DNA from 2 places in the Acidovorax sp. PRC11 genome. Region 2 is predicted to be linked to the other one. Evidence: riboswitches for the same ligand, from Rfam matches in the RefSeq annotation. Region 2 holds a riboswitch; the other holds the start of a gene.
The links. Region 2 has a riboswitch for glycine ahead of gcvT (glycine cleavage system aminomethyltransferase GcvT). Riboswitches for the same ligand answer to the same signal wherever they lie in the genome.
Positions count from the first base shown of each region.

Region 1 (10,916 bases), on a different contig from region 2:
GGCCAGGTGCTTGAGGCTGTGGCCGGACACGAGGTGGCCGGTGGCCGTGAACACCGCCGCGTCGCCCGCCTCCAGCAGCTTGGCCAATGCATACCAGCCGGTCACCGCGGCCAGCGAGACGCCCAGGCGCCCCGGCAGCGGCGCGTGGCCGGCACGCCGGCTCCGCCCTGCATCGGCGGCCAGCGCGAGCAGGAGCAGCATGCCGCCGCCCTGCAGCACCGCCCAGGGCCACTGGTCGCCCGTGATGCCCCAGGTGCGCAGCGCCGCCCAGCCGCCAGCCAGCACCGCCACGGCGGCGAGCGCCGCGGCCCGGGCGCCGATGCGCTCGTCCACCGCGAGCGCCAGCATGCCGGCGAAGGCCACGAGCATGCCCGCGCGGTCCGCCAGCAGCGTGATGCCGTGCGGCTGCCAGTGGTAGAGGGCCGAGCCCGCGGCGGTGAGCAGCAGCCCCGCGAAGAACGTGCCCGCGGCCCGGGCGGTGGCCGCACGCAGCGCACCCTCCCGCCACCGCGCCGCCAGCCGTGCCAGCCCGCAGCCTCCCAGCACCGCGAATGGCAGGTTGGTGAGCACGTCCAGGGCGTGCGGCAGGCCCCAGAGCGTGCGCTGGTCCGCATAGGCATGGGCCTGCGGCCCGGGCAGCACGGTGGGGCCCGCCAGCGCGAGGGCCAGGCAGGCCAGCAGCGCGGCGCAGAGCGCGGCTTCGGGCCGCGAGGGGCGCAGGCGGAAGGCCCGGGGCGGGGTGTCTGAAAGGTGTTCCATGGCGATCAGCAGGGTAGGTGGAAAGGGCCGGGCCGGCAGCTGCGGGCCTTGGGCGGCAGTCTCATGCCGCGCCCCTCCAGCAGCATCGCGCAATGCCACCAAGCCTCCCCACGGCCACTTCCAGTATCCATAATCGATACCATGAGCACCACCGCCGATCTCGTCGTCGCCTTGAAGAAGGAACTCAAGGCCGCGCACATGACGTATGCCGACCTCGCGCAGGCCCTCGGCATGGCCGAGTCCAGCGTCAAGCGCATGCTGGCGCGCGGCGACATGCCGCTGTCGCGCATCGACGCCATCTGCCGCGCGCTGCGGCTGGATTTCGCGGACCTCGCGCGCCGCGTGGCCGACAGCCAGCCGCTGCTCGACCAGCTCTCGCTGGAGCAGGAACGCGCCGTGGTGGCCGACAAGAAGCTGCTGCTCATGGCGATCTGCGTGCTGAGCCAGTGGACGCTGGAGCAGATCCTCGGCACCTACCGGCTCTCGGACGCGGAAGGCGTGAAATACCTGGCGCAGCTCGACCGCATCGGCATCATCGAGCTGCGCCCGCTCAACCGCTACCGGCTCAAGCTCGCCAAGACCTTCCGCTGGCGCGCGCACGGCCCGGTGATGCACTACTTCCGCGACCATGCCCTGCTCGACTACTTCGCGGGCGGCTTCGACGGGCCCGGCGAAGGCGTGCTCATGGTGCATGGCGCGATCGGCCGCAGCCTCGCACCGGCCTTCCAGGAGCGGCTGCAGCGGGTGGCGCACGACTTCGCGCAGCAGCATTTGGCCGACCAGCGCATGCCCGAAGGCGAGCGCGAGGGCTACACCGTGCTCCTGGCCATGCGCCGCTGGGAGTTCGAGGCGTTCACCGCGATGCGGCGCTGAGGGCACCCGTGGCCGTGGAGGCCGGCGCGACACACCTGCACACACAGCTTCGCACGGCGGCGACACGGGAGCGACATGGCCTTGACGCAGGGCCGCGACGATGTCTCCATGGGCTTGAGGACAAGCCCCTTCGCAGCTACCAGGAGACCTCCCATGACCACCCGCAAGGCCCTTTCCCTCTCCGCCGCCTCGCTCGCGCTGGCCGCGTCCATGGGCGCGGTGACCGCCACCGCGCAGGCCGCCACCAGCGCCACCGTGATCGTGCAATCCGGGCCGCAGTACGTTCCGCCCCTGCCGGTGGCGGTGCAGCGCTGGTCCCCGCCTCCCCCGCCGCGCCACGAACGCGTGCCGCCGCCGCGCCGCGGCATGGTCTGGGAACAGGGCCACTGGGAATGGCGCGGCCACGGCCACGTCTGGGTGCCGGGCCAGTGGCTGCGCGCACGGCCGGGCTACGCCTACCGGCAGCCCGGCTGGCAGCAGCACGGCAACCGCTGGGAGATGCGCCGCGGCGGCTGGGAGATGCGCCGCGGCGGCTGGGACCGCGACGGCGACGGCGTGCCGAACCGCCAGGACCGCCGCCCGAACGATCCCTACCGCTACTGAGCGAAGGACGCCCCGCACGGGGGCCTCGCGCGGCCCCTGCGACAGGCCCCGGAGGCGCGCCGGACCCCATAACCATATAGGCGGGCGGGCATGAAGGCTTGCCCACAATGGCGCATTCCTTGCTTGGCAGCAGGCCGGCCCACCCGGGCGGTCCTGCCGAGGCAGGGCTCCTGTTGCTTATCTGGAACCCTTCGCACATGCGCCGTCTTTCCGATTCCTTCTCCTGGCTGGGTGCCGCCGCGCTCGCCGCCGCGGCCTGGACCGCTGCCTCCCCGGCCCTGGCCGCCGATCCGCACGGCGCCGCCGACTGGCCGCGCCAGCCCGTCACGCTCATCATGGGCTTCCCGGCCGGCTCGGGCGTGGACGTGGTGGCGCGCTCCGTGCAGGAGCCGCTCAGCCAGAAGCTGGGCCAGCCGGTCATCATCGACTACAAGTCCGGCGCGGCCGGCAACATCGCCAGCGAGTACGTCGCCCGCGCCAAACCCGACGGCTACACCCTCGCCTTCGGCACGGCGGCCACGCACGGCAGCAATGCCGCGCTCTACAAGAAGCTGCCGTTCGACGTGGAGGCCGACTTCGCGCCCGTGGGCACGCTCATCGACGTCTCGAACGTGCTCACCATCAACCCGAACGTGATCGACGCGAAGACGCTGAAGGAATTCGTCGACATCGTGAAGGCGAACCCCGGCAAGTACAACTACGCCTCGACCGGCAACGGCGCCGGCACGCACATGGCGTTCGCCGAATTCAACGCGCGCCTGGGCCTGAACATGGTGCACGTGCCCTACAAGGGCGGCCCGGAAGCCATCACGTCGGTGGTGCGCGGAGAGACCTGCTGCATCATGAACCAGGTGCAGACCGTGCTGCCGCACTACAAGGCCGGCAAGGTGCGCCTGCTGGGCGTGACCACCGCGAAGCCGGTGGCCGCGGTGAAGGAGGTGCCGCCGATCGCCGCGAGCGGCCTGCCCGGCACCCAGGGCTTCGACAGCTCGATCTGGTTCGGCATCTTCGCGCCCAAGGGCACCGACCCGGCCATCGTGCACAAGCTGAACACCGCCCTGCGCGAGGTGCTGGAGCAGCCCGAGGTGCGCCAGCGCTTCGAATCGCAGGGCAACACCGTGCGCATCGAGACGCCGGAACAATTCGCCCGGACGGTGCACCAGGACCGCGCGAAATGGGCGCAGGTGGTGAAGGACGCGAAGATCAGCGTTGACTAGGGATCAACCCCCTGAGCGGCTTTGCCGCTCCCCCCTTCTCTCGTGGCGCTGCGCGCCTCGGGAAGGGGGGCACCCCCTGCGGCCTGGCGGAGCCAGTTCCGCGGGGGTTACTGGTCTTGGGCCGCGCCGGTTTTCAATGCCTTGACGAGGCGCTTGCGTTGTCATGGCATTCCATCGCGCGGCCTCAACGCCTCGCTGCCTCCTGCAACAATCTTTCCCATGGCTCTTTCTTCTTCTCTGGGCGCGGCCGGGCTGGCCGCGCTGGAACAACGGCTGCAGCACGATCTGCTGACCCTGAACTGGCACGCGAAGCCGTGGCTGCCGCAGCGCATGCACGGCGGGCGGCCGGTGGTGGACGTGCTCATCATCGGCGCGGGCCAGGCGGGCCTGGCCGCGAGCATGGCGCTGGCGCAGCAGGGCATCGCGGCGGTGCTGCTGGACCGTGCGCCGGCGGACCACGAAGGCCCCTGGGCCACCACGGCGCGCATGGAGACGCTGCGCTCGCCCAAGGAGCTCACCGGCCCGGCGCTGGGCGTGCCGTCGCTCACCTTCCGCGCGTGGTTCGAGGCGCAGTGGGGCGACGCGGCCTGGTCCGCGCTCGACAAGATCCCGCGCCTGCAGTGGATGGACTACCTGCGCTGGTACCGCCGCGTGACGCGGGCCGACGTGCGCAACGGCCATGCCGTGACCGCACTGCGCCCGCGGGCCGACGGGCTGGTCGAGGTGGACGTGCGCGCGGATGGCGCCGACACCGCCACGACCTGGTTCGCGCGCCGCGTGGTGCTGGCCACCGGGCGCGACGGCCTCGGCGGTCCGCAGATTCCGGCCTTCATGGAGGGCGTGCCGCGCACGCGCTGGGCGCACTCGTCCGACGTGCTCGATTACCGCACGCTGCAGGGCCTGCGCGTGGGCGTGATCGGCATGGGCTCCTCGGCCATGGACAGCGCCGCCACCGCGCTCGAGAACGGCGCGGCCAGCGTGGACCTGATCGCGCGCCGCGCCGAAATGCCGCGCATCAACAAGTCCAAGGGCTCCGGCGTGCCCGGCCTCGTGCACGGCCATTCCCTGCTGCCCGACGTCTGGAAATGGCGGCTGCGCCACTACATCGGCGCCCAGCAGGTGCCGCCGCCGCACGGCAGCACGCTGCGCGTGTCGCGGCATCCGAATGCCTTCTTCCACTTCGGCTGCGCCGTGCAGCGCGTGCACGACACGCCCGAGGCGCTGCACGTGGACACCGCGCGCGGCACCTTCGCGTTCGACTTCCTGATCCTCTCCACCGGCTTCGCGATCGACTGGCAGCAAAAGCCCGAGTTCACTGCCATCGCGCCGCACGTGCGCACCTGGGGCACGCGCTACACGCCGCCGCCCGGCGAGGAGGACGCGGAACTGCGCGACTCGCCGGACCTGGGGCCGCTGTTCGAGTTCCAGGAGAAGGTGCCCGGCGACTGCCCGGGCCTGGACCGCATCCACTGCTTCTGCTACCCCGCCGCGCTCTCGCACGGCACCATCTCGGGCGACATCCCCGCCATCAGCGACGGCGCACGGCGCCTGGCCGGCGGGCTCGCAGGCCTGTTCTACCGCGAGGACGTGGAGCACCATTTCGCGGCGCTGCAGGCCTATGCCGAGCCCGAACTGCTGGGCGACGAGTGGACGCCCGCGGACACCGCGCAGCGCGTCATCGCGCCGGCGGGCGCGGCTGCGCCCTCCTCTTCCGCGCCAGCGCCTTCCGGCTCCACTGCCGCCCCCGCCCGCTGACACCCGGGCCCGACGCGGCACCGCGAGCGCGGTGCCTTCCTCAACGACCGCATTCCCCCTCCCACGACATGACCACGCCGAGCACTATTGCACCCCCACCCTCCCACGACACCATCGACCAGGCCGCCGGCCTGGCGCCGGGCCGCTCCGCCTATGCGGTACGCCACGAGCGCGACAAAGTCGCCACGGCCACGCAGGCCTGCGAGGAAGCGCTCTTCGCCGGCACCCTGCCCGGCGCCTTCACTCCGGCCGAGCGGCTGGCGATCGCGCACGACGTGGCGCGCGTGAGCGGCGTGCCGGCCCTGGCCGCGCACTACCGCACCCGCCTGGAAACGGCCGGCGCCCCCGTGCCACCCGCGCTGCAGGCCCTGCTGGACGACACCGGCGAAGCCAGCGACGTGGCCGGCATCCCGGGCTTCGGCGATGCAGAGCCGCGCCTGCAGGCCGCCGCGCGCTTCGCACGCACGCTGGCTCTGGAGCCCGCACGCAGCGACCGCGATGCACTGCTCGCGCTGCCGGCCGCGGGCCTCTCCACGCCGGATGCCGTCCTCATCGCGCAGCTCGTGGGCTTCGTGACCTACCAGCTGCGCGTGGTGGCCGGCGTGGCCGCCCTCGATGCCCTGCACGCCCCCGAGGCGAGCGGCGACCCGGGCACGTCGACGTCCGCGCCGTTCGCCAGCGACGCCCCCTTCGTCCATCCCGCCAACCTGCCCCCGCCCGGCCAGCCGCTGCGCGTGGCGGGCTACACGAGCGAGACGCTGGACTGGAAGGCCTGGCTGCCCGTGGTCGATCCGCAGCAGGCCAGCACCGAACAACAGGCGGTACTCGACCTCAGCCACCCCAAGGCCCGCACATCGGATTTCTACCTGCTGCTGGTGCACCAGCCCCAGGTGCTGTCCGAGCGCTCGCAGGCCTTCAACGCGATCATGTACGCGCCCGGCGGCCTGAACCGCGCGGAGCGCGAGGTGGCCAGCACCGTGGTGTCGCGCGTGAACGGCTGCGTGTACTGCGCCTCGGTGCATGCGCAGCGCTTCGAGCAACTGGCCAAGCGCAACGACGTGATGGCGCAGATCTTCGAAGACCCCGACACCGCCGGCACGAACCCGCGCGAGCGCGCCATCGTGCAGGCCAGCGCCGCGCTCACGCGCACGCCCGGCGGCTTCGGTCCGCAGCACCTGGCCCCGCTGCGCGCCGCGGGCCTGTCGGACCTGGAAATCCTCGACGCGCTGCACGCCGCCGCGCTGTTCGCCTGGGCCAACCGGCTGATGCTGAACCTCGGCGAAGCCGTCTTCCCATCCGCCGGCTGACGGCCCGCCGCCGCGGCGTCCAGGCGCTTTTGCTTTGCGCCGCGCGGCTTCGCTGTTACGATCCGCCCCGCAGGAGAGCGAACGGCCGGCACCGCCGACGTTCCACCGAAGGCGCAAACTCCCATACACGCTCAGGTCCCGTACTGCACCACCACACAGCCGTCTGGAGAGCCGCCACGCCACGTGGCGCACCGAAGGAGCAAACCCCGCGCGGCGGTCGCGCAGGGTGAATCTCTCAGGTACCGAGGACAGGGGGAGCGGCAGCCAGGCCTTGCGGCCATAGGTTGCTGTTCGCCATCCGATGGCACGCACCCCAGCACCCGCCGCCGCAGGGCCCGGCCCCCCGATGCGGGCCCGCCCGCGGCATGGGAGCCTCGCGCGGCATCGCCGTGCGGCGTGTTCCTGCCGCCGTGGTCCGGTCCGCATGGAAAGGCATTCGAACCATGCGCGTTACCGTCCTCGGCGCCGGCCTGCTCGGCACCACCTCCGCCCATTTCCTGCGCCAGCTCGGCCACGAAGTGACCGTCATCGACCGCCAAGCCACGCCCGGCGCGGAAACCAGCTTCGCCAACGGCGGGCAGATCTCGGTGAGCCACGCCGAGCCCTGGGCCAATCCCGGCGCTCCGCTGAAGCTGCTGCAGTGGCTGGGCAAGGAAGATGCCCCGCTGCTGTTCCGCCTGCGCGCGGATGCACGACAGTGGCTCTGGGGCCTGCAGTTCCTGCGCGAATGCACGCCGGCGCGCACGCGCCACAACATCGAGCAGATCGTGCGCCTGGGCACCTACAGCCGCGCCACGCTGCAGCAGCTGCGCCGCGACATGGGCCTGCAGTACGACCAGCGCACGCAGGGTATCCTGCACTTCTACACCAGCCAGAAAGAGTTCGACGCCGCCCTCGCACCCGCAGAGCAGATGCGCGCGCTCGGCTGCGAGCGCCGCGTGGTCAGCGCCGACGAGGCCGTGCGGCTGGAGCCGGCCCTCGCCGCCATCCGCCCCCGGCTGGCCGGCGCCACCTACACGGCCGAGGACGAATCGGGCGACGCCAATGCCTTCACGCGCGCGCTGGCGCAGGTCGCCGAAGCCCATGGCGTGCGCTTCCGCATGGGCTGCCACGTCACCGCGCTGCGCACCGCGGGCGGCGCCATCGACCATGTCGAGATCACCGACGCAGAAGGCCGCTACGAGCGCGTGCGCAGCGACGCCTACGTGCTCGCCATGGGCTCGTTCAGCCCGCTGCTGGCGGAGCCGCTGGGCCTGCGCCTGCCGATCTACCCGGCCAAGGGCTATTCGGCCACGATCCCGGTGCGCGACCCCGCCGCGGCCTACGAGGTGAGCCTGACGGACGACGAATACAAGCTGGTCTTCTCGCGCTACACGCGCCCCGCGCAGGATGGCCAGCCGGCGCGCGACGTGATGCGCATCGCCGGGACGGCCGAACTGAACGGCTACGGCCGCGACCTGAACCCGGTGCGCTGCGAGGCCATCGTGCGGCGCGTGGAGCAGCTCTTCCCCGGCGCGGGCGACACCGCGCAGGCGCGGTTCTGGTCCGGCCTGCGCCCTGCGACGCCGAGCAACGTGCCGCTGATCGGACGCACCAAGCTGCCCAACCTGTTTCTCAACACCGGCCACGGCACGCTCGGCTGGACGCATGCCTGCGGTTCCGGCCGCGCGATCGCCGACATCGTGAGCGGCCTCGTGCCCGAGGTCGATTTCGCCTTCACCGGCATGCCGCGCGGCACCGCCGCCGTGCCGGCGCTGGCCTGAGGGGCCGGCGGGTCAGCGGCTGGCGGGCAGGCCGTCGCAGGTGAACACGGTGAGCACGCCCGTGTAGCCGTAGAGCCGGTGGTGGGCGATCTCGCCGCCGGCGAAGAACCCCACCAGCGGCACGTCGCCCAGGGCGTGCCGCACGATCTGCAGCTCGGCCCCCGGCCCGCCGAAATGCGGGCCGCCGCGGCCCGAGCAGCTCACGTAGATCGCGCCCGCGATCGTGCGCTCGGGCATGCCGTCGGTGGCATTCGCCAGCGCCTGCATGAGCGCCGCGCGCTCGCTGCCGGCCAGCGGCGGCGGCGCGGCCGGCTCCGCCTCCGGCGCCAGCTCTTCGCGGATCTCCGCGCAGATGCGCATCAGGTCGGCGCGCGCCGCCGCCACGTTGCGCTGGCAGAACGCGAGCTGCATGCCCTCTTCCACCTTGTCGGCGAGCGCCACGCCCTGGCGCATCGGATCGAGCCCCACGAGGTGCCGCACGCGCACGTCCGTCCCGAAGTGGCCCGTGCGACCCGTGGGCCGCGCGCCCTCGTCCACCAGCCCCGCCAGCGTCGCGCGCAGCGCCCGCAGCGCGGGCTGCGGATCGCCCTCCAGCGTGATGCCGAGCGTGCGCAGCAGCACGTCGAGCGCGGGCTCGCCGTCCAGTTCGAGCACCACGTTGTCCTGCGCGCGCGTGATGCGCGCGAACGGCGCCACCGGCTGGCAGCCCTGCGTCACGCGCGACAGCATGCCCACGTTGCGGCTGAACGCCACCCCCGAGAGACCGCCGCCGAACACGCCCCGCGCGGCGCCCTGTCCCGCGATGTTGCCGTCGCCGCCCACCGCGAACTGCACGCTGCGCCCGCGGCTCGCCGCGATGCCGCCGAACAGGTAGCCCGACTCCGTGCGGTCCGACATCTCCGCGATCAGTTCGGCGAGGTCCGGCGTGTCGCCGTCGGCGTGCACCAGCGCGGTGTGCGGCACGAAACCACCGCCCGCCGCACCGCCGCGCGACAGCGGCGCCACGCCGGAGAACACGCGAAACCGGTCCGCCGGCAGGTCCAGCAGCATCACGGACAGCGCCGGCTCGTCGAAATACTCCGCGTTGTTCGCGGCCACGCCCACGCCCACCGTGCCGCTCCAGTCGGTCACCTCGGGCAGTTCGGCGGACAGGAAGTCGAGCAGCGGCTCGGCCTCGTCCGCGTAATGGTCGGTGATGTAGACCAGCCCCAGCGCAGGGGCGCTGGCGTAGTGCGGCAGGGCCATCTGCGCGCGCAGCTGCGCCAGCACCAGCGCGGCGGCCATGCGCCATTGCGGATGGGTGGCGTGGCCGTTCGGGAAGAGCTTCATGGGGAAGGAAAAGGAATTGGGCCGTGGACGGGAGATGGGCGGATGCGCCGCGCCTTCAGGAACGGTTCCTGGGGCCGGCGGCACGGCGCGCACCGGCCGCAGGCGGTGCATCCGCGGCCGGCGTTTTCTTCGCGCGCGGCTTGGTGGCCGGCGGCGCGTCCGGCTCGGCCTGCGTGCCTTCCGGGGCCGCGCGTTTCGCGCCGCGCGCCGCCGCTCCCCGGCTCCCTTGCGCGGAGTCGGCCGGCACACCGGAGGTCTTGCGCGCGGCCTCCTGCATGCCCTGCATGCCCTGCGCCGCGAACTGCGTCGCCATGTCGGTGGCCGTCTTCAGCGCTTCGGCCGCCATGCCGCGCGTCGCGTCCATCGCGGGCAGTTTCGACACGTCGCTCATCGCATTGGCCGCGATCTGCTGGAACTGGCTGGTGAGCGCGGTCCACCACTGCATCGGGTCCACCACGCCGGGCGCGGAGGCGGTGCCCGCACCCGCGGCACCCTGTGCCGGCGCACCCGCCGGCTCGCCACCCGGAGCGGACGGCGCGGCGGAGGGCGCCTGCGCCGCCTGCGGGCGCGCGAACGGATCGGGCCGGGGTGCCTGTGCGGCAGGGGCCGGAGCAGGCGCGGGCGCGGCCTGCGCGCGGTGGTCCTGCGATGGCGACGGCGGCTGCGGCGTGAACGCCTTGGCGAGATCGCCCATCGCCACGTTCATGCCCTGCAGCGTGGCCAGCGTCATCTTCTGCACTTCCAGCGCCTGCACGGTGGCGCTCAGGGCGCGGGAGTTCTGGTCCAGCCAGAACTGCACCGCCTTCAATTCCTCGATGCGTTTCTCCAGCTCTTCCACGCTGATCGTGGGCGCCACCCAGCCCGAGAGCGAGGGCATCTGCGGCATGCCGGCCGTGGCGCCCTTGGCCAGGTTCTGGAGGAAATCGAAGCCCGGCACGAAGCGGCCGAAGCCGAAAGGGGACGTGTCGCCGGCGGGCGGGCTGGTGTGGCTGGTGCTCATGGCATGGCTCCTCGTTCGGTGCGGATGCGAAAGAAGGGGTGGGTACGCGTGGCGTGTGCGTAGCGGCAGCTTAACGCGATTGCGCGGCCCCTCCAACGCGGCCATCCCCGGCATCCACGCGGGTTTCTCAGGCATTGCGCGCGGGCACCGCGCAGCGGCGCGAGCCACATCGAAAACGAGGCTGCAGGCCCTGCGCAGCGGCAAAAGCGCGTGCAACCCGCGCCACGGGCCGGCAAACGCCCTAGAATCCGCCGACCAGCCCGTCTGGAACTTCAATACTCAACACGAGAAAACCGACACCATGGCAACT
Region 1 covers NZ_JAUZUQ010000026.1:2,888-13,803, forward strand. Annotated here, with positions in the region: gene Q9R47_RS21290 (hypothetical protein) at 1-759, opposite strand, end outside; gene Q9R47_RS21295 (helix-turn-helix transcriptional regulator) at 901-1,632, shown strand; gene Q9R47_RS21300 (hypothetical protein) at 1,786-2,235, shown strand; gene Q9R47_RS21305 (tripartite tricarboxylate transporter substrate binding protein) at 2,433-3,452, shown strand; gene Q9R47_RS21310 (NAD(P)/FAD-dependent oxidoreductase) at 3,672-5,207, shown strand; gene Q9R47_RS21315 (peroxidase-related enzyme) at 5,276-6,514, shown strand; glycine riboswitch at 6,584-6,661, shown strand; glycine riboswitch at 6,668-6,776, shown strand; gene Q9R47_RS21320 (D-amino acid dehydrogenase) at 6,880-8,277, shown strand; gene Q9R47_RS21325 (FIST N-terminal domain-containing protein) at 8,290-9,606, opposite strand; gene Q9R47_RS21330 (PhaM family polyhydroxyalkanoate granule multifunctional regulatory protein) at 9,662-10,606, opposite strand; gene Q9R47_RS21335 (HU family DNA-binding protein) at 10,908-10,916, shown strand, end outside.
Region 1: linked by a shared signal. The riboswitch ahead of Q9R47_RS21320 (D-amino acid dehydrogenase) and the one ahead of gcvT (glycine cleavage system aminomethyltransferase GcvT) in region 2 are both predicted to bind glycine.

Region 2 (10,916 bases):
TGCCTTCCTTGATCGACTCATACACCAGGCCACTCGCGGTGGTCACGGGCGCCTTCGCGGCGGACTCCGCCGGGGCGCCCGCCGGTTTCTGGGCGCAGGCGGTACCGGCCAGCAGGACGGCGGCGAGGACGGGCAGCAGGGACTTCTTCACGGTTCGGGTCTCCGGTCAAAAGATGCGATGGTAGCCCGCGCGCGTTCTCACGCGAAGTCGGACACCGGCACGCAGCTGCAGAACAGGTTGCGGTCGCCGTAGACGTTGTCCACCCGGCCCACGGGCGACCAGTACTTGGCCTGGCGCAGCGCCGCGACCGGATAGGCCGCGGCCTCGCGCGGGTAGGGGTGCGTCCACTCGCCGCCCAGCAGGCTGTGCGCGGTGTGGGGCGCGTTCTTGAGCGGGTTGTCGTCCTGGGGCCACTCGCCCTGCTCGATCCGGCGGATCTCGCCGCGGATGGCGATCATCGCGTTGATGAAGCGGTCCAGCTCGGCCAGCGTCTCGCTCTCGGTGGGCTCCACCATGAGCGTGTTGGGCACGGGGAAGGACAGCGTGGGCGCATGGAAGCCGTAGTCGATCAGCCGCTTGGCGACGTCCTCGGCCATCACGCCGCTGGTCTCCTTGAAGCCGCGCAGGTCCAGGATGCACTCGTGCGCCACGTGGCCGTTGGCGCTCGCGTACAGCGTGGGGTAGTGGTCCTTCAGGCGCGCGCTGATGTAGTTGGCCGAGAGGATGGCCGTCTCGGTGGCGGCGCGCAGGCCGTCCGGGCCCATCATGCGGATGTACATCCAGCTGATCGGCAGCACGGCGGCATTGCCGAGAGGAGCCGCACTGACGGCCCCCGTGCCGCCCGCCACGCCGGCCGTGGCATGGCCCGGCAGATAGGGCACGAGGTCTTCCACCACGCAGACGGGGCCGACGCCGGGGCCGCCGCCGCCGTGCGGGATGCAGAAGGTCTTGTGCAGGTTCAGGTGGCTCACGTCGCCGCCGAAGGCGCCGGGCGCGGCCACGCCCACCATGGCGTTCATGTTGGCGCCGTCCACGTACACGCGGCCGCCGTGGCGGTGCACGAGCTGGCAGAGTTCCTTCACCTGCGTCTCGAACACGCCGTGCGTGCTGGGGTAGGTGATCATCACGCAGGCGAGCTTCTGGGCGTGCTGCTCGCACTTGGCGCGCAGGTCGTCCATGTCGACGTTGCCGTTCGCGTCGCAGGCCGTCACCACCACCTGCATGCCCACCATCTGGGCGCTGGCCGGGTTGGTGCCGTGGGCGCTGCTCGGGATCAGGCAGATGTTGCGGTGGCCCTGGCCCTGCGCCGCATGGTAGGCGCGGATCGCCAGCAGGCCCGCGTATTCGCCCTGCGATCCGGCATTGGGCTGCAGGCTGATGCCGGCGTAGCCCGTGGCCTGGCAGAGCCAGGCGCGCAGCTGTTCGTCGAGCTGGCGGTAGCCCTCCAGCTGGTCGGCGGGCGCGAACGGATGCACCTGCGCGAATTCCGGCCAGGTGATCGGGATCATCTCGCTCGTGGCGTTCAGCTTCATGGTGCAGCTGCCCAGCGGGATCATGCTGCGGTCGAGCGCCAGGTCCTTGTCCGAGAGCTGGCGGATGTAGCGCAGCATGCCGGTCTCGGAATGGTGGGTGTTGAACACCGGGTGCGTGAGGAAGGCGCTCGTGCGCAGCAGTTCGGCCGGGATCAGCGGGCTCACCCCGTCCGCGAAATCCTCGATGCGCGGCAGGGCCTGCCCGTCGGCGGCGAAGACCGACCACAGCAGTTCGATGTCGGCCCGCGTCGTGGTTTCGTCGAGCGAGATGCAGAGGTAGTCGTTCCAGGCCACGCGCAGGTTGGCGCCGCGTTCCACGGCACGGGCCAGCAGCGCGCCGGTCTGCTCCTTCGTGTGCAGGCACAGGGTGTCGAATGCCGACTCGTGATGGTGCGCGGTATGGCCGAGCGCCACGAGCCCCTTGGCCAGGATGGCCGTGAAGCTCGCCACGCGCTGGGCGATGCGCTTGAGCCCCTCGGGGCCGTGGTAGACCGCATACATGCTGGCGATCACCGCCGGCAGCACCTGCGCCGTGCAGATGTTGGAGGTTGCCTTCTCGCGGCGGATGTGCTGCTCGCGCGTCTGCAGCGCGAGGCGGTAGGCCGGCTGGCCGTGCACGTCCACGCTCACGCCCACCAGGCGGCCGGGCAGCGAGCGCTTGAAGTCGTCGCGGCAGGCCATGAAGGCGGCGTGCGGGCCGCCCGCGCCCATCGGCATGCCGAAGCGCTGCGTGCTGCCCACGACGATGTCGGCACCCCATTCGCCGGGCGGCACCAGCAGCGTGAGCGCCAGCAGGTCGGCGCAGACGATGGCGGCAGCCTGCTTCGCGTGGATCTTCTCCACGTCGGCGCTCCAGTCGGCGAGCCAGCCGCTGCTGGCGGGGTACTGGATGACGGCGGCGAAGAAGTCGCCCTCGAGCGCGGCGTTCCACTCGGCTTCCGAGTTCGCGGTCACCACGCTGATGCCCAGCGGTTCGGCGCGCGTGCGGATCACCTCGATGGTCTGCGGATGCGTGTCGCCCGAGACGACGAGCGTCTGGCTCTTCGACTTCACGGAGCGCTTGGCGAGCGTCATGGCCTCGGCCGCGGCCGTGGCCTCGTCGAGCATCGAGGCGTTGGCGATCGGCATGCCCGTGAGGTCGCACACCATCGTCTGGAAGTTGACCAGGGCCTCCATGCGGCCCTGCGAGATCTCGGCCTGGTAGGGCGTGTAGGCGGTGTACCAGGCGGGGTTCTCGAGGATGTTGCGCAGGATCACGCCCGGCGTGTGCGTGCCGTAGTAGCCCTGGCCGATGAAGCTGCGCAGCACGCGGTTCTTCGAAGCGATCGCCTTCAGTTCCGCGAGCGCGGCCGCTTCGGTCGCGGCGGGCGGAAGCTCCATCGGCTCGGTGCGGGCGATGGAGGCCGGAACGATGCCGCCCACCAGCGCCGCGCGCGATGCCTCGCCGATGACCGAGAGCATGCGCTCCTCGTCCGCGGCATCGATGCCGATGTGGCGGGGCTGGAATTCGGCGGCGTTTTCGAGCGCGGAGAGCGGCGGCAGGGTGGACGTGGGCATGGGAGGGATCCCGGTCAGCGGAAGGAGGGGGGAAAAAGGAAAAGGGGTGCGGTGCACCGGCAGGTGCGCACCGCGGCGGGCGGGGGGCAGCGCCGCCCGCCGCGAGAGCCGGTCAGGCGTTCTTGGAGAACTCGGTGTAGGCCGTCTCGTCCATGAGCGCGTCGAGCTGCGACGCATCGGACAGGCGCACCTTGAAGAACCAGCCATCGCCCAGCGGCGCGCTGTTGGCGAGCGACGGATCGGCGCGCAGCGCCTCGTTCACCTCGACGATTTCGCCGGACACGGGCATGTACACGTCGGCGGCTGCCTTCACGGACTCGACCACACCGGCCACTTCGCCCTGGGCGAAGGTCTTGCCCACTTCGGGCAGATCGACGAACACCACGTCGCCGAGCGCGTCCTGCGCATGGACGGTGATGCCGACGACGGCGGCGCCCGTGTCGGCGCTGTTGATCCACTCGTGGTCGCGGGAGAATTTGACGGTCATGGGGGGCTCCTGGAAGAAAGGGTCCGCGGAAAAAGGCGGCGGGGAAAACGAAAAAAGGGTGGTGCGGCCCTGGAAGGGGCACGCGATGGCGACTGTAGCCGCGGCCGGCAGGCCTCGGGCGCGGACTGCGGCGCGCCGCGGTCAGCCGCGGTGGTAGCGGGCCGGCAGGAAGGGCATGGGGCTGACTTCCATCGGCACCGCCTTGCCGCGCACGATCGCGTGGACCACCGTGCCGGCGGCTGCGAACCCGGGCGCCACATAGCCCATGGCGACGGGCTGGTTCACGCTCGGGCCCAGCAGGCCACTGGTCACTTCGCCGATGGCCACGCCGTCAATGCTCTGCAGGGGCGTGTGCTCGCGCACGGGCACGCGCTCGCGCGCCACCAGGCCCACGCGGCGGCGCTTCAGCAGCGCCGGGTCGTCGATCTGCGCGAGCACCTTGTCGGCGCCCGGGAAGCCGCCCGCGCGCGCGCCGCCGGTGCGCCGCACCTTCTGGATCGCCCAGTTCAGCGCGGCCTCGGGAGGCGTGGTGGTGGTGTCGATGTCGTTGCCGTAGAGGCACAGGCCGGCTTCGAGCCGCAGCGAATTGCGCGCGCCGAGACCGATCGGCTTCACCTCGGGCTGCGCGAGCAGTGCGCGCGCCAGCGCCTCGGCCTGGGCGGCCGGGACGGAGATCTCGAAGCCGTCCTCACCCGTGTAGCCGCTGCGTGTCACGTAGCAGTCGCAGCCGGCGATCTCGAAGCGCCCGCCGGTCATGAACACCAGCGATGCCGTGCCCGGCGCGAGCCGCGCGAGCGCCGCGGCGGCCTGCGGGCCCTGCAGGGCGAGCAGGGCCTGGTCGGGCAGGGGAATGACTTCGCAGCGTCCGCCGATGCGCTCCTGGATGTGGGCGATGTCGCCGGCCTTGCAGGCACCGTTCACGATCACGAACAGGTCGTCGCCGCGGTTCACGAACATCAGGTCGTCGATGATGCCGCCCTCGTCGTTCAGCAGCAAGCCGTAGCGCTGCTTGTGGAGGCCGAGGCCGATCACGTCCACGGGGATCAGCGTCTCGAAGGCCGCGGCGGCATCGGGGCCGACGAGGCGCAGCTGGCCCATGTGGGAGACGTCGAACAGGCCGGCCGCCTGCCGCGTGTGCAGGTGCTCGGCCATCAGTCCGGCGGGGTACTGCACGGGCATGGAATAGCCGGCGAAGGGCACCATGCGGGCCCCGAGTTCGAGGTGCAGCGCGTGCAGCGGCGTGGTGTGCAGGGGGGCGGATTCGGCGGACATGGGCGGAGCGGCCTTTCGGGCGAGCGGGGACGGACGACGCGCGTGCCGCCATCGAAGCGCCACGCCTGTGCCCGCTGTCCGCTTTACCTGAGAGATTCACCACGCCGTGCGCGCGGCCTGGGGGCGGCGCGTGGCGGGCTTGCTCCTTCGGTGGGCCTGCCGTGCAGGGCAGGCCTCTCTCCAGCCGGGGAAACGCCCGCATCCCTGCGGGCGCCTTGCCAGTCCTTTTGCCTGAGCGTTCGGGATTCCCTGCGCCTTCGGCGGCGCCGGCCACCCGTTGCGGGCGCGGCGCTCTCTCCTGACCCGGCGGATTCTAACGGCTGTGCGGCGGCCCTGCGGCGAAGTTCGTCCGTGCCCGGGTTCTGGCGCCACGTGCCTGTCTCGGCGCCGCGTGGAGGAGCACCGTGTGATGGGGTGCCAAGCGCCCCGGGCCGGCGGTAACCGGCCGGGGCCTTGCCATTCGCCTGGCGCCCCGGTGGAGGCGCCCTGTGGGAACGATTGTGCCGGTGGAGTGGCCGACGAATTTTTCGAATTTCTGCAGGTCCGCATGTTCCGCAGAAAAATCTTCTGCCTAACCGGCTTTGCCGGCAGAATGCATCCATGGATCGCATCGACCGAAAAATTCTGGCCGTGCTGCAGGACGACGCCCGCGCGAGCCTGCAGGAGATCGGCCAGGCCGTGGGCCTGAGCCCCTCGCCGTGCTGGGGCCGCATCCGCAAGATGGAAGAGGCCGGGGTGATCGAGGGCTACACCGTGCGCCTCAACGCCCAGGCGCTCGACCTCGCCGACACCGTGCTCGTGCAGGTCACGCTCGACAGCCATTCCGACAATACGCTGGAGAAGTTCGGCGAAACGCTCGCGAGCATTCCCGAGGTGATCGAGGCGCACCTCGTCTCCGGCGATTACGACTACCTGCTGCGCGTGGTCGTGAAGGACACGCGCGACTACGAGCGCCTGCTGCGCGAGAAGCTCTACAAGATCAAGGGCATCCGCCACAGCCGGTCGAGCTTCGTGCTGCGCACGCTCAAGAAGGCGGACCTGCCGCTGCGCGCGGACTGAGCGGCGCTGCCGCTGCCGCTGCCGCCTGGCGCGGAATGCCGGTGACCGTGGCCGGCATGGGTGTGCGCACGGCGCGCCGGAAGATCGAGGGCGGCACGCCCGTGTGCTCCTTGAAGAACCGCGAGAAGTTGCTGGGTGCGGAGAAGCCGAGGTCGAGCGCCACGTCGGTCAGCGGCGCGCCCAGGCCCACACGGCGCATCGCTTCCTCGACCCGCACTGCGCTCCAGAAGACCTGTGGCGTGGTGTTGAGCTGGTCGCGGAACAGCGCGAAGAAGTGCGCGCGGGAAAGCCCCACCCGGGCCGCGATCTCGTCCACCGTCGCCTTGCTGGAGACGTGCTCGCGCATGTGGGCGATGGCGTTGCGCAAGCGGGCGTCGAGCGACGCGCCCACGCCGATGCAGGGCCGGCGCTCCGCCTCCCCCGCGGCGCTCGTGGCCGCCACCAGCAATTCCTCCACCCGGTCGTCGATGTCCGCAGGGGCCGCCTGCGCGGAGAGGATGAGGTCCAGCACCTGCCAGCAGGCCCTGCGCAGCGCGCCGTCGATGTGCAGCCGTGGCGATGCGAAGCGGAAGCCCCGCCCCGCGGCGGCAGCGCGCTCCTGCAGCCAGTCGTGGCGCACCATGAACGCCAGAAACACCGCGGATTCGCCATCGCCGTGCAGCGCCAGGTCGTGCGACTCGAACGCGTTCACACCGAGGGCGGTGTCCTCGCCGTAGTCCACCTGCTGCGTTCCTACGCGCGCGGTGGCGCGCGTTCCGCCCAGCCAGAAGGCGAGCTGTGCCTCGGAGTGTGCATGCGGCACGAGGTCCGCGCGCAGCTCCAGCACGACGGCCGTGCCGAATGCCCCTTCGTGTAACGCATATGCCTCCGCCATGTGCTGCTCCGACCATCGATGGCGGGATTCTCCGGCCGCGCAGCGGCCGGGTTGGCCCCCACCCGGGTATCTCCTTAGGACGCGATCAGACTGTTTGATATGTCGCGCGACGGCGCGATAAGCGCGCGCGGGGGCGAACCCATAAATTGGGAACCGGGCGCGCACTGCACCGGCAACCGCCGCGGTGCAGGCGCACCGATACGCAACCCTCTCTGGAGCAAGAAACCATGCGCCTTGCCGCTTTCATCGTGGACGGGCTTCCCGCGGTCGGACTGGCCGATCCATCCGGGCAGACTCTCTCCGCACTCGACGTCTCCGCTGCCGATGCCGCCCTGGGCGTGCTGCCGCTCATCCAGGCCCTGGCGCGGGGCAAGCCCCTGCCTCCGGCTACCGGCCGCACCCATGCGGTAGCCGACGTGCACTTGCGTGCACCATTGCCCAGGCCGCTGCGCAATGTCTGGTGCGTGGGCCGCAACTACCACGCGCATGCCAAGGAGCTGTCGGCATCCGTGTTCAAGGGCAACGACGCCAATCCCGAGTCGTGGCCGATCGTGTTCACCAAAGTGCCCGAATGCGTGGTCGGCCCGCACGATCCCGTGCAGTTGCCGGCCGGCGTGTCCGAGCAGATCGACTACGAGGCCGAACTGGCCGTGGTGATCGGCCGCGGCGGCAAGAACATCGCCCGCGCCGACGCGCTGCAGCATGTCTTCGGCTACACGATCGTCAACGACGTGACCGCGCGCGACGTGCAGATGCGCCACCAGCAGTGGGACATGGGCAAGTCGTTCGACACCTTCTGCCCCATGGGCCCATGGATCGTGACGGCCGACGCACTGGACGGCACGCGCACCCGCGTGCGCTGCCGGGTCAACGGCGAATTGCGCCAGGACGGCCCCACGGAGCAGATGATCTTCGACATCCCGACACTGATCGAAACCGTCTCCCGCGGCATCACGCTGTACCCGGGTGACGTGATCGCCACGGGCACGCCGGCCGGTGTGGGCATGGGCCTCTCGCCACCGCGCTATCTGCGTCCGGGCGATCGCGTCCGCGTCGAGATCGACGGCATCGGCTTCATCGAGAACGCATTTGTCTGACCGGAGGACCCATGGCGACACACATCATCGAAGGCATGGCCGTGGAGATGGCCGGTGACGGCGAGGCGGTGCTCTGCATCCACGGCTTGGGCGGCTCCTCCAACGTCTGGACGCCCATCGCGCAGGCGCTGCAGCCGTTCCGTCGCGTCGCGCCGGACCTGCCGGGCAGCGCGCGGTCCGGACTGCCGGACGGCGCGCTGTGCGTCGAGGCGCTGGCCGATCGCATGGCCGCGCTGCTGGCTGCACTGGAGGTGGATGCCGTGCACGTCGTGGCCCATTCGCTGGGCACCATCGTCGCGCAGCACCTGGCCACCGCCCACCCGGAGCGCGTGCGCTCGCTGGCGCTGTTCGGCCCCCTGGTGGCGCCGCCCGACGCGGGCCGGCCCGGCATACGCGCGCGCGCCGAACTCGCGCGGCAGGGCGCCGCGGCCATGCAGGACATCGCGGACGCGATCGTGCAGGGTGCGACCAGCGTGGAAACCAAGGCCGGCAACCCGGCGGCGCTGGCTGCCATCCGCGAACTCGTCATGCGCCAGCCGCCCGAGGGCTACGCCCGCAGCTGCGAGGCGCTGGCCGGAGCGCAGTCCGCGCCCATCGAGCAGTTGCGTGTGCCCGTGCTGCTGGTGACGGGCGACCAGGATGGCGTGGCGCCGCCAGCGCGCGTCGATGAGATGGCGCAGCGCATCGCGGGAGCCGAAGTGACCGTGCTGCCCGGCTGCGGCCATTGGACGACGCTGGAGCAGCCCGCGCGCTGCATCCAGGAACTGCAGCGCTTCCACGCACGGTTGCCGCGCTGAACGGCTTCCAGACCGACTGCATTCCCTTTCCGGAACGGGTGCGCCGCCGCGCGCATTCCGCCGGGCATTCCCCACAAAGCAGAAGGAGAGAGACATGACCCGATATGCATTCACGAACGTCCGCATCTTCGACGGCACCGGTGCCGATCCCTATCCCGGCGACGTGCTGGTCGATGGCGGCAGGATCGTGCGGGTGGCGCGCGCTCCCGCGACGGTGGACACCGCGGGTGCGCGCGTGTTCGAAGGGCGCGGCCGTTTCCTCATGCCCGGCATGACCGAGGCCCACACCCATTTCTCGTGGAACGACCAGCCCTCGCTCGCGGCCATCCAGTTCATGCCGCCCGAGGAGCACATGCTCTGGTGCGTACGCGTCGCCAAGCGCTACCTGGAGATGGGCTGGACCTCGGCCATCGGCGCGGCCGCCGCCAAGCCCCGACTCGACGTGGTGCTGCGCAACGCCATCGATGCGGGCGAATTCCCCGGACCGCGCTACCTGGCCGGCTCCCAGGAAATCACCACCATCGGCGCACTGGGCGACAACACCTTGCCCCACATGCCGTTCGAGGAACTGAGCTTCGGCAGCGTCTGCAGCGGCCCCGAGGAGATCCGCCGCTCCGCGCGCACCTTCGTCAAGTACGGGGTCGATCACCTGAAGATCAATCTGTCGGGCGAATACATTGCGGGCCTGCCGGCGGAGATGTCGCCTTTCTCCGAGGAGGAGGTGGCGATGCTGGCGACAGAGGCCCACCGCTACGGCAAACGCGTCGCGGCGCACGCGCGATCCAGCGAATCGGTGAAGCTCTGCGTGCGCCACGGCATCGAGATGGTCTACCACGCGAGCTTCGCGGACGAAGAAGCGCTGGACATGCTGGAAGCCGCCAAGGACCGGCATTTCGTCGCGCCCGGCATCGGCTGGCTGGTGCGCACCACCTACCATGCCGCCGAGTACGGCATCACCGAAGCCGTGGCCACGCAGATGGGCTACAGGCGCGAACTGGAGGTGGCATCGGACACCCTGCGCAAGATGCACCGGCGCGGCATCCGCATCCTGCCCGGCGGGGACTACGGGTTCGCCTGGATGCCGCACGGGACGAACGCTAACGACCTGCAGTACTTCGTGGACTACATCGGCATGACCCCCAAGGAGGCGCTGCTGGCGGCCACTGCCCTGGGCGGCGAGATCATGATGCGCCCCCACGAGCTGGGCAAGCTGCAGGAGGGCTACATCGCCGACATCGTACTGGTGGACGGCGACCCGCTGGCGGACCTGTCGGTACTCACCGAACCGGCCCGCATCCAGCTGGTGATGAAGGAAGGCGCGATTTTCAAGGAGTGCTCCACGCCTGCGCCTGCGGAAGCCGCCCTGCACCTGGAAGGCGGCGACCATCCGCTGCGCGAGGAAGGCGTGAAGGAGGCGCTGGCCGAGATGTCCTGAGCCGCTGGCGGATTCCGCGCCGGCTCCGGCGGCGGCGCTGGCATCCGCGCGCATCAGCCCAGCAGCAGCGCGTCGTCCGCCAGCTTCTCGCCGCGCACCTTCTCGAACATCTGCAGCAGGTCGGGCACGTCCAGGCGGCTGCGTTCCTCGCCCGACACGTCCAGCACCACCTGGCCCTGGTGCAGCATCACGGTGCGCTGGCCCACGTCCAGGGCCTGGCGCATGCTGTGCGTGACCATCATGGTGGTGAGCCGGTTCTCGGCCACGATGCGGGCCGTGAGCCGCAGCACGAAATCGGCCGTGCGCGGGTCGAGCGCGGCGGTGTGTTCGTCCAGCAGCAGGATGCGCGAGGGCTGCAGCGCCGCCATCAGCAGGCTCACGGCCTGGCGCTGGCCGCCCGAGAGCAGGCCGATGCGGTCGGTGAGGCGGTTCTCCAGCCCCAGGCCCAGCGTGGCGAGCCTTTCGCGGAAGGTGCCCCGCTGCTGCGCCTTCACCGCGCCGCGCAGGCCGCGCAGCGTGCCCCGCTGCTGGGCGAGCGCCATGTTCTCTTCGATGGTCAGGTCTTCGCAGGTGCCGGCCATCGGGTCCTGGAAGACGCGCGCCACGCGTTTCGCCCGCGCCCAGACGGGCTGGCGGGTGACGTCGTCCCCATCGATCGCGATGCGGCCCGTGTCCACCGAGAGGTCGCCCGAGATGGCGTTCAGGAAGGTGGATTTGCCGGCCCCGTTGGAGCCGATCACGGTGACGAACTGGCCGGCCGGAATGTCCAGCGACATGCCGCGCAGCGCGCGCGTCTCGATGGGCG
Region 2 covers NZ_JAUZUQ010000001.1:82,435-93,350, reverse strand. Annotated here, with positions in the region: gene Q9R47_RS00415 (FKBP-type peptidyl-prolyl cis-trans isomerase) at 1-151, opposite strand, end outside; gene gcvP (aminomethyl-transferring glycine dehydrogenase) at 199-3,090, opposite strand; gene gcvH (glycine cleavage system protein GcvH) at 3,203-3,577, opposite strand; gene gcvT (glycine cleavage system aminomethyltransferase GcvT) at 3,719-4,849, opposite strand; glycine riboswitch at 4,914-5,043, opposite strand; glycine riboswitch at 5,063-5,160, opposite strand; gene Q9R47_RS00395 (Lrp/AsnC family transcriptional regulator) at 5,450-5,908, shown strand; gene Q9R47_RS00390 (AraC family transcriptional regulator) at 5,874-6,782, opposite strand; gene Q9R47_RS00385 (fumarylacetoacetate hydrolase family protein) at 7,010-7,879, shown strand; gene Q9R47_RS00380 (alpha/beta fold hydrolase) at 7,891-8,676, shown strand; gene Q9R47_RS00375 (amidohydrolase family protein) at 8,771-10,111, shown strand; gene Q9R47_RS00370 (ABC transporter ATP-binding protein) at 10,165-10,916, opposite strand, start outside.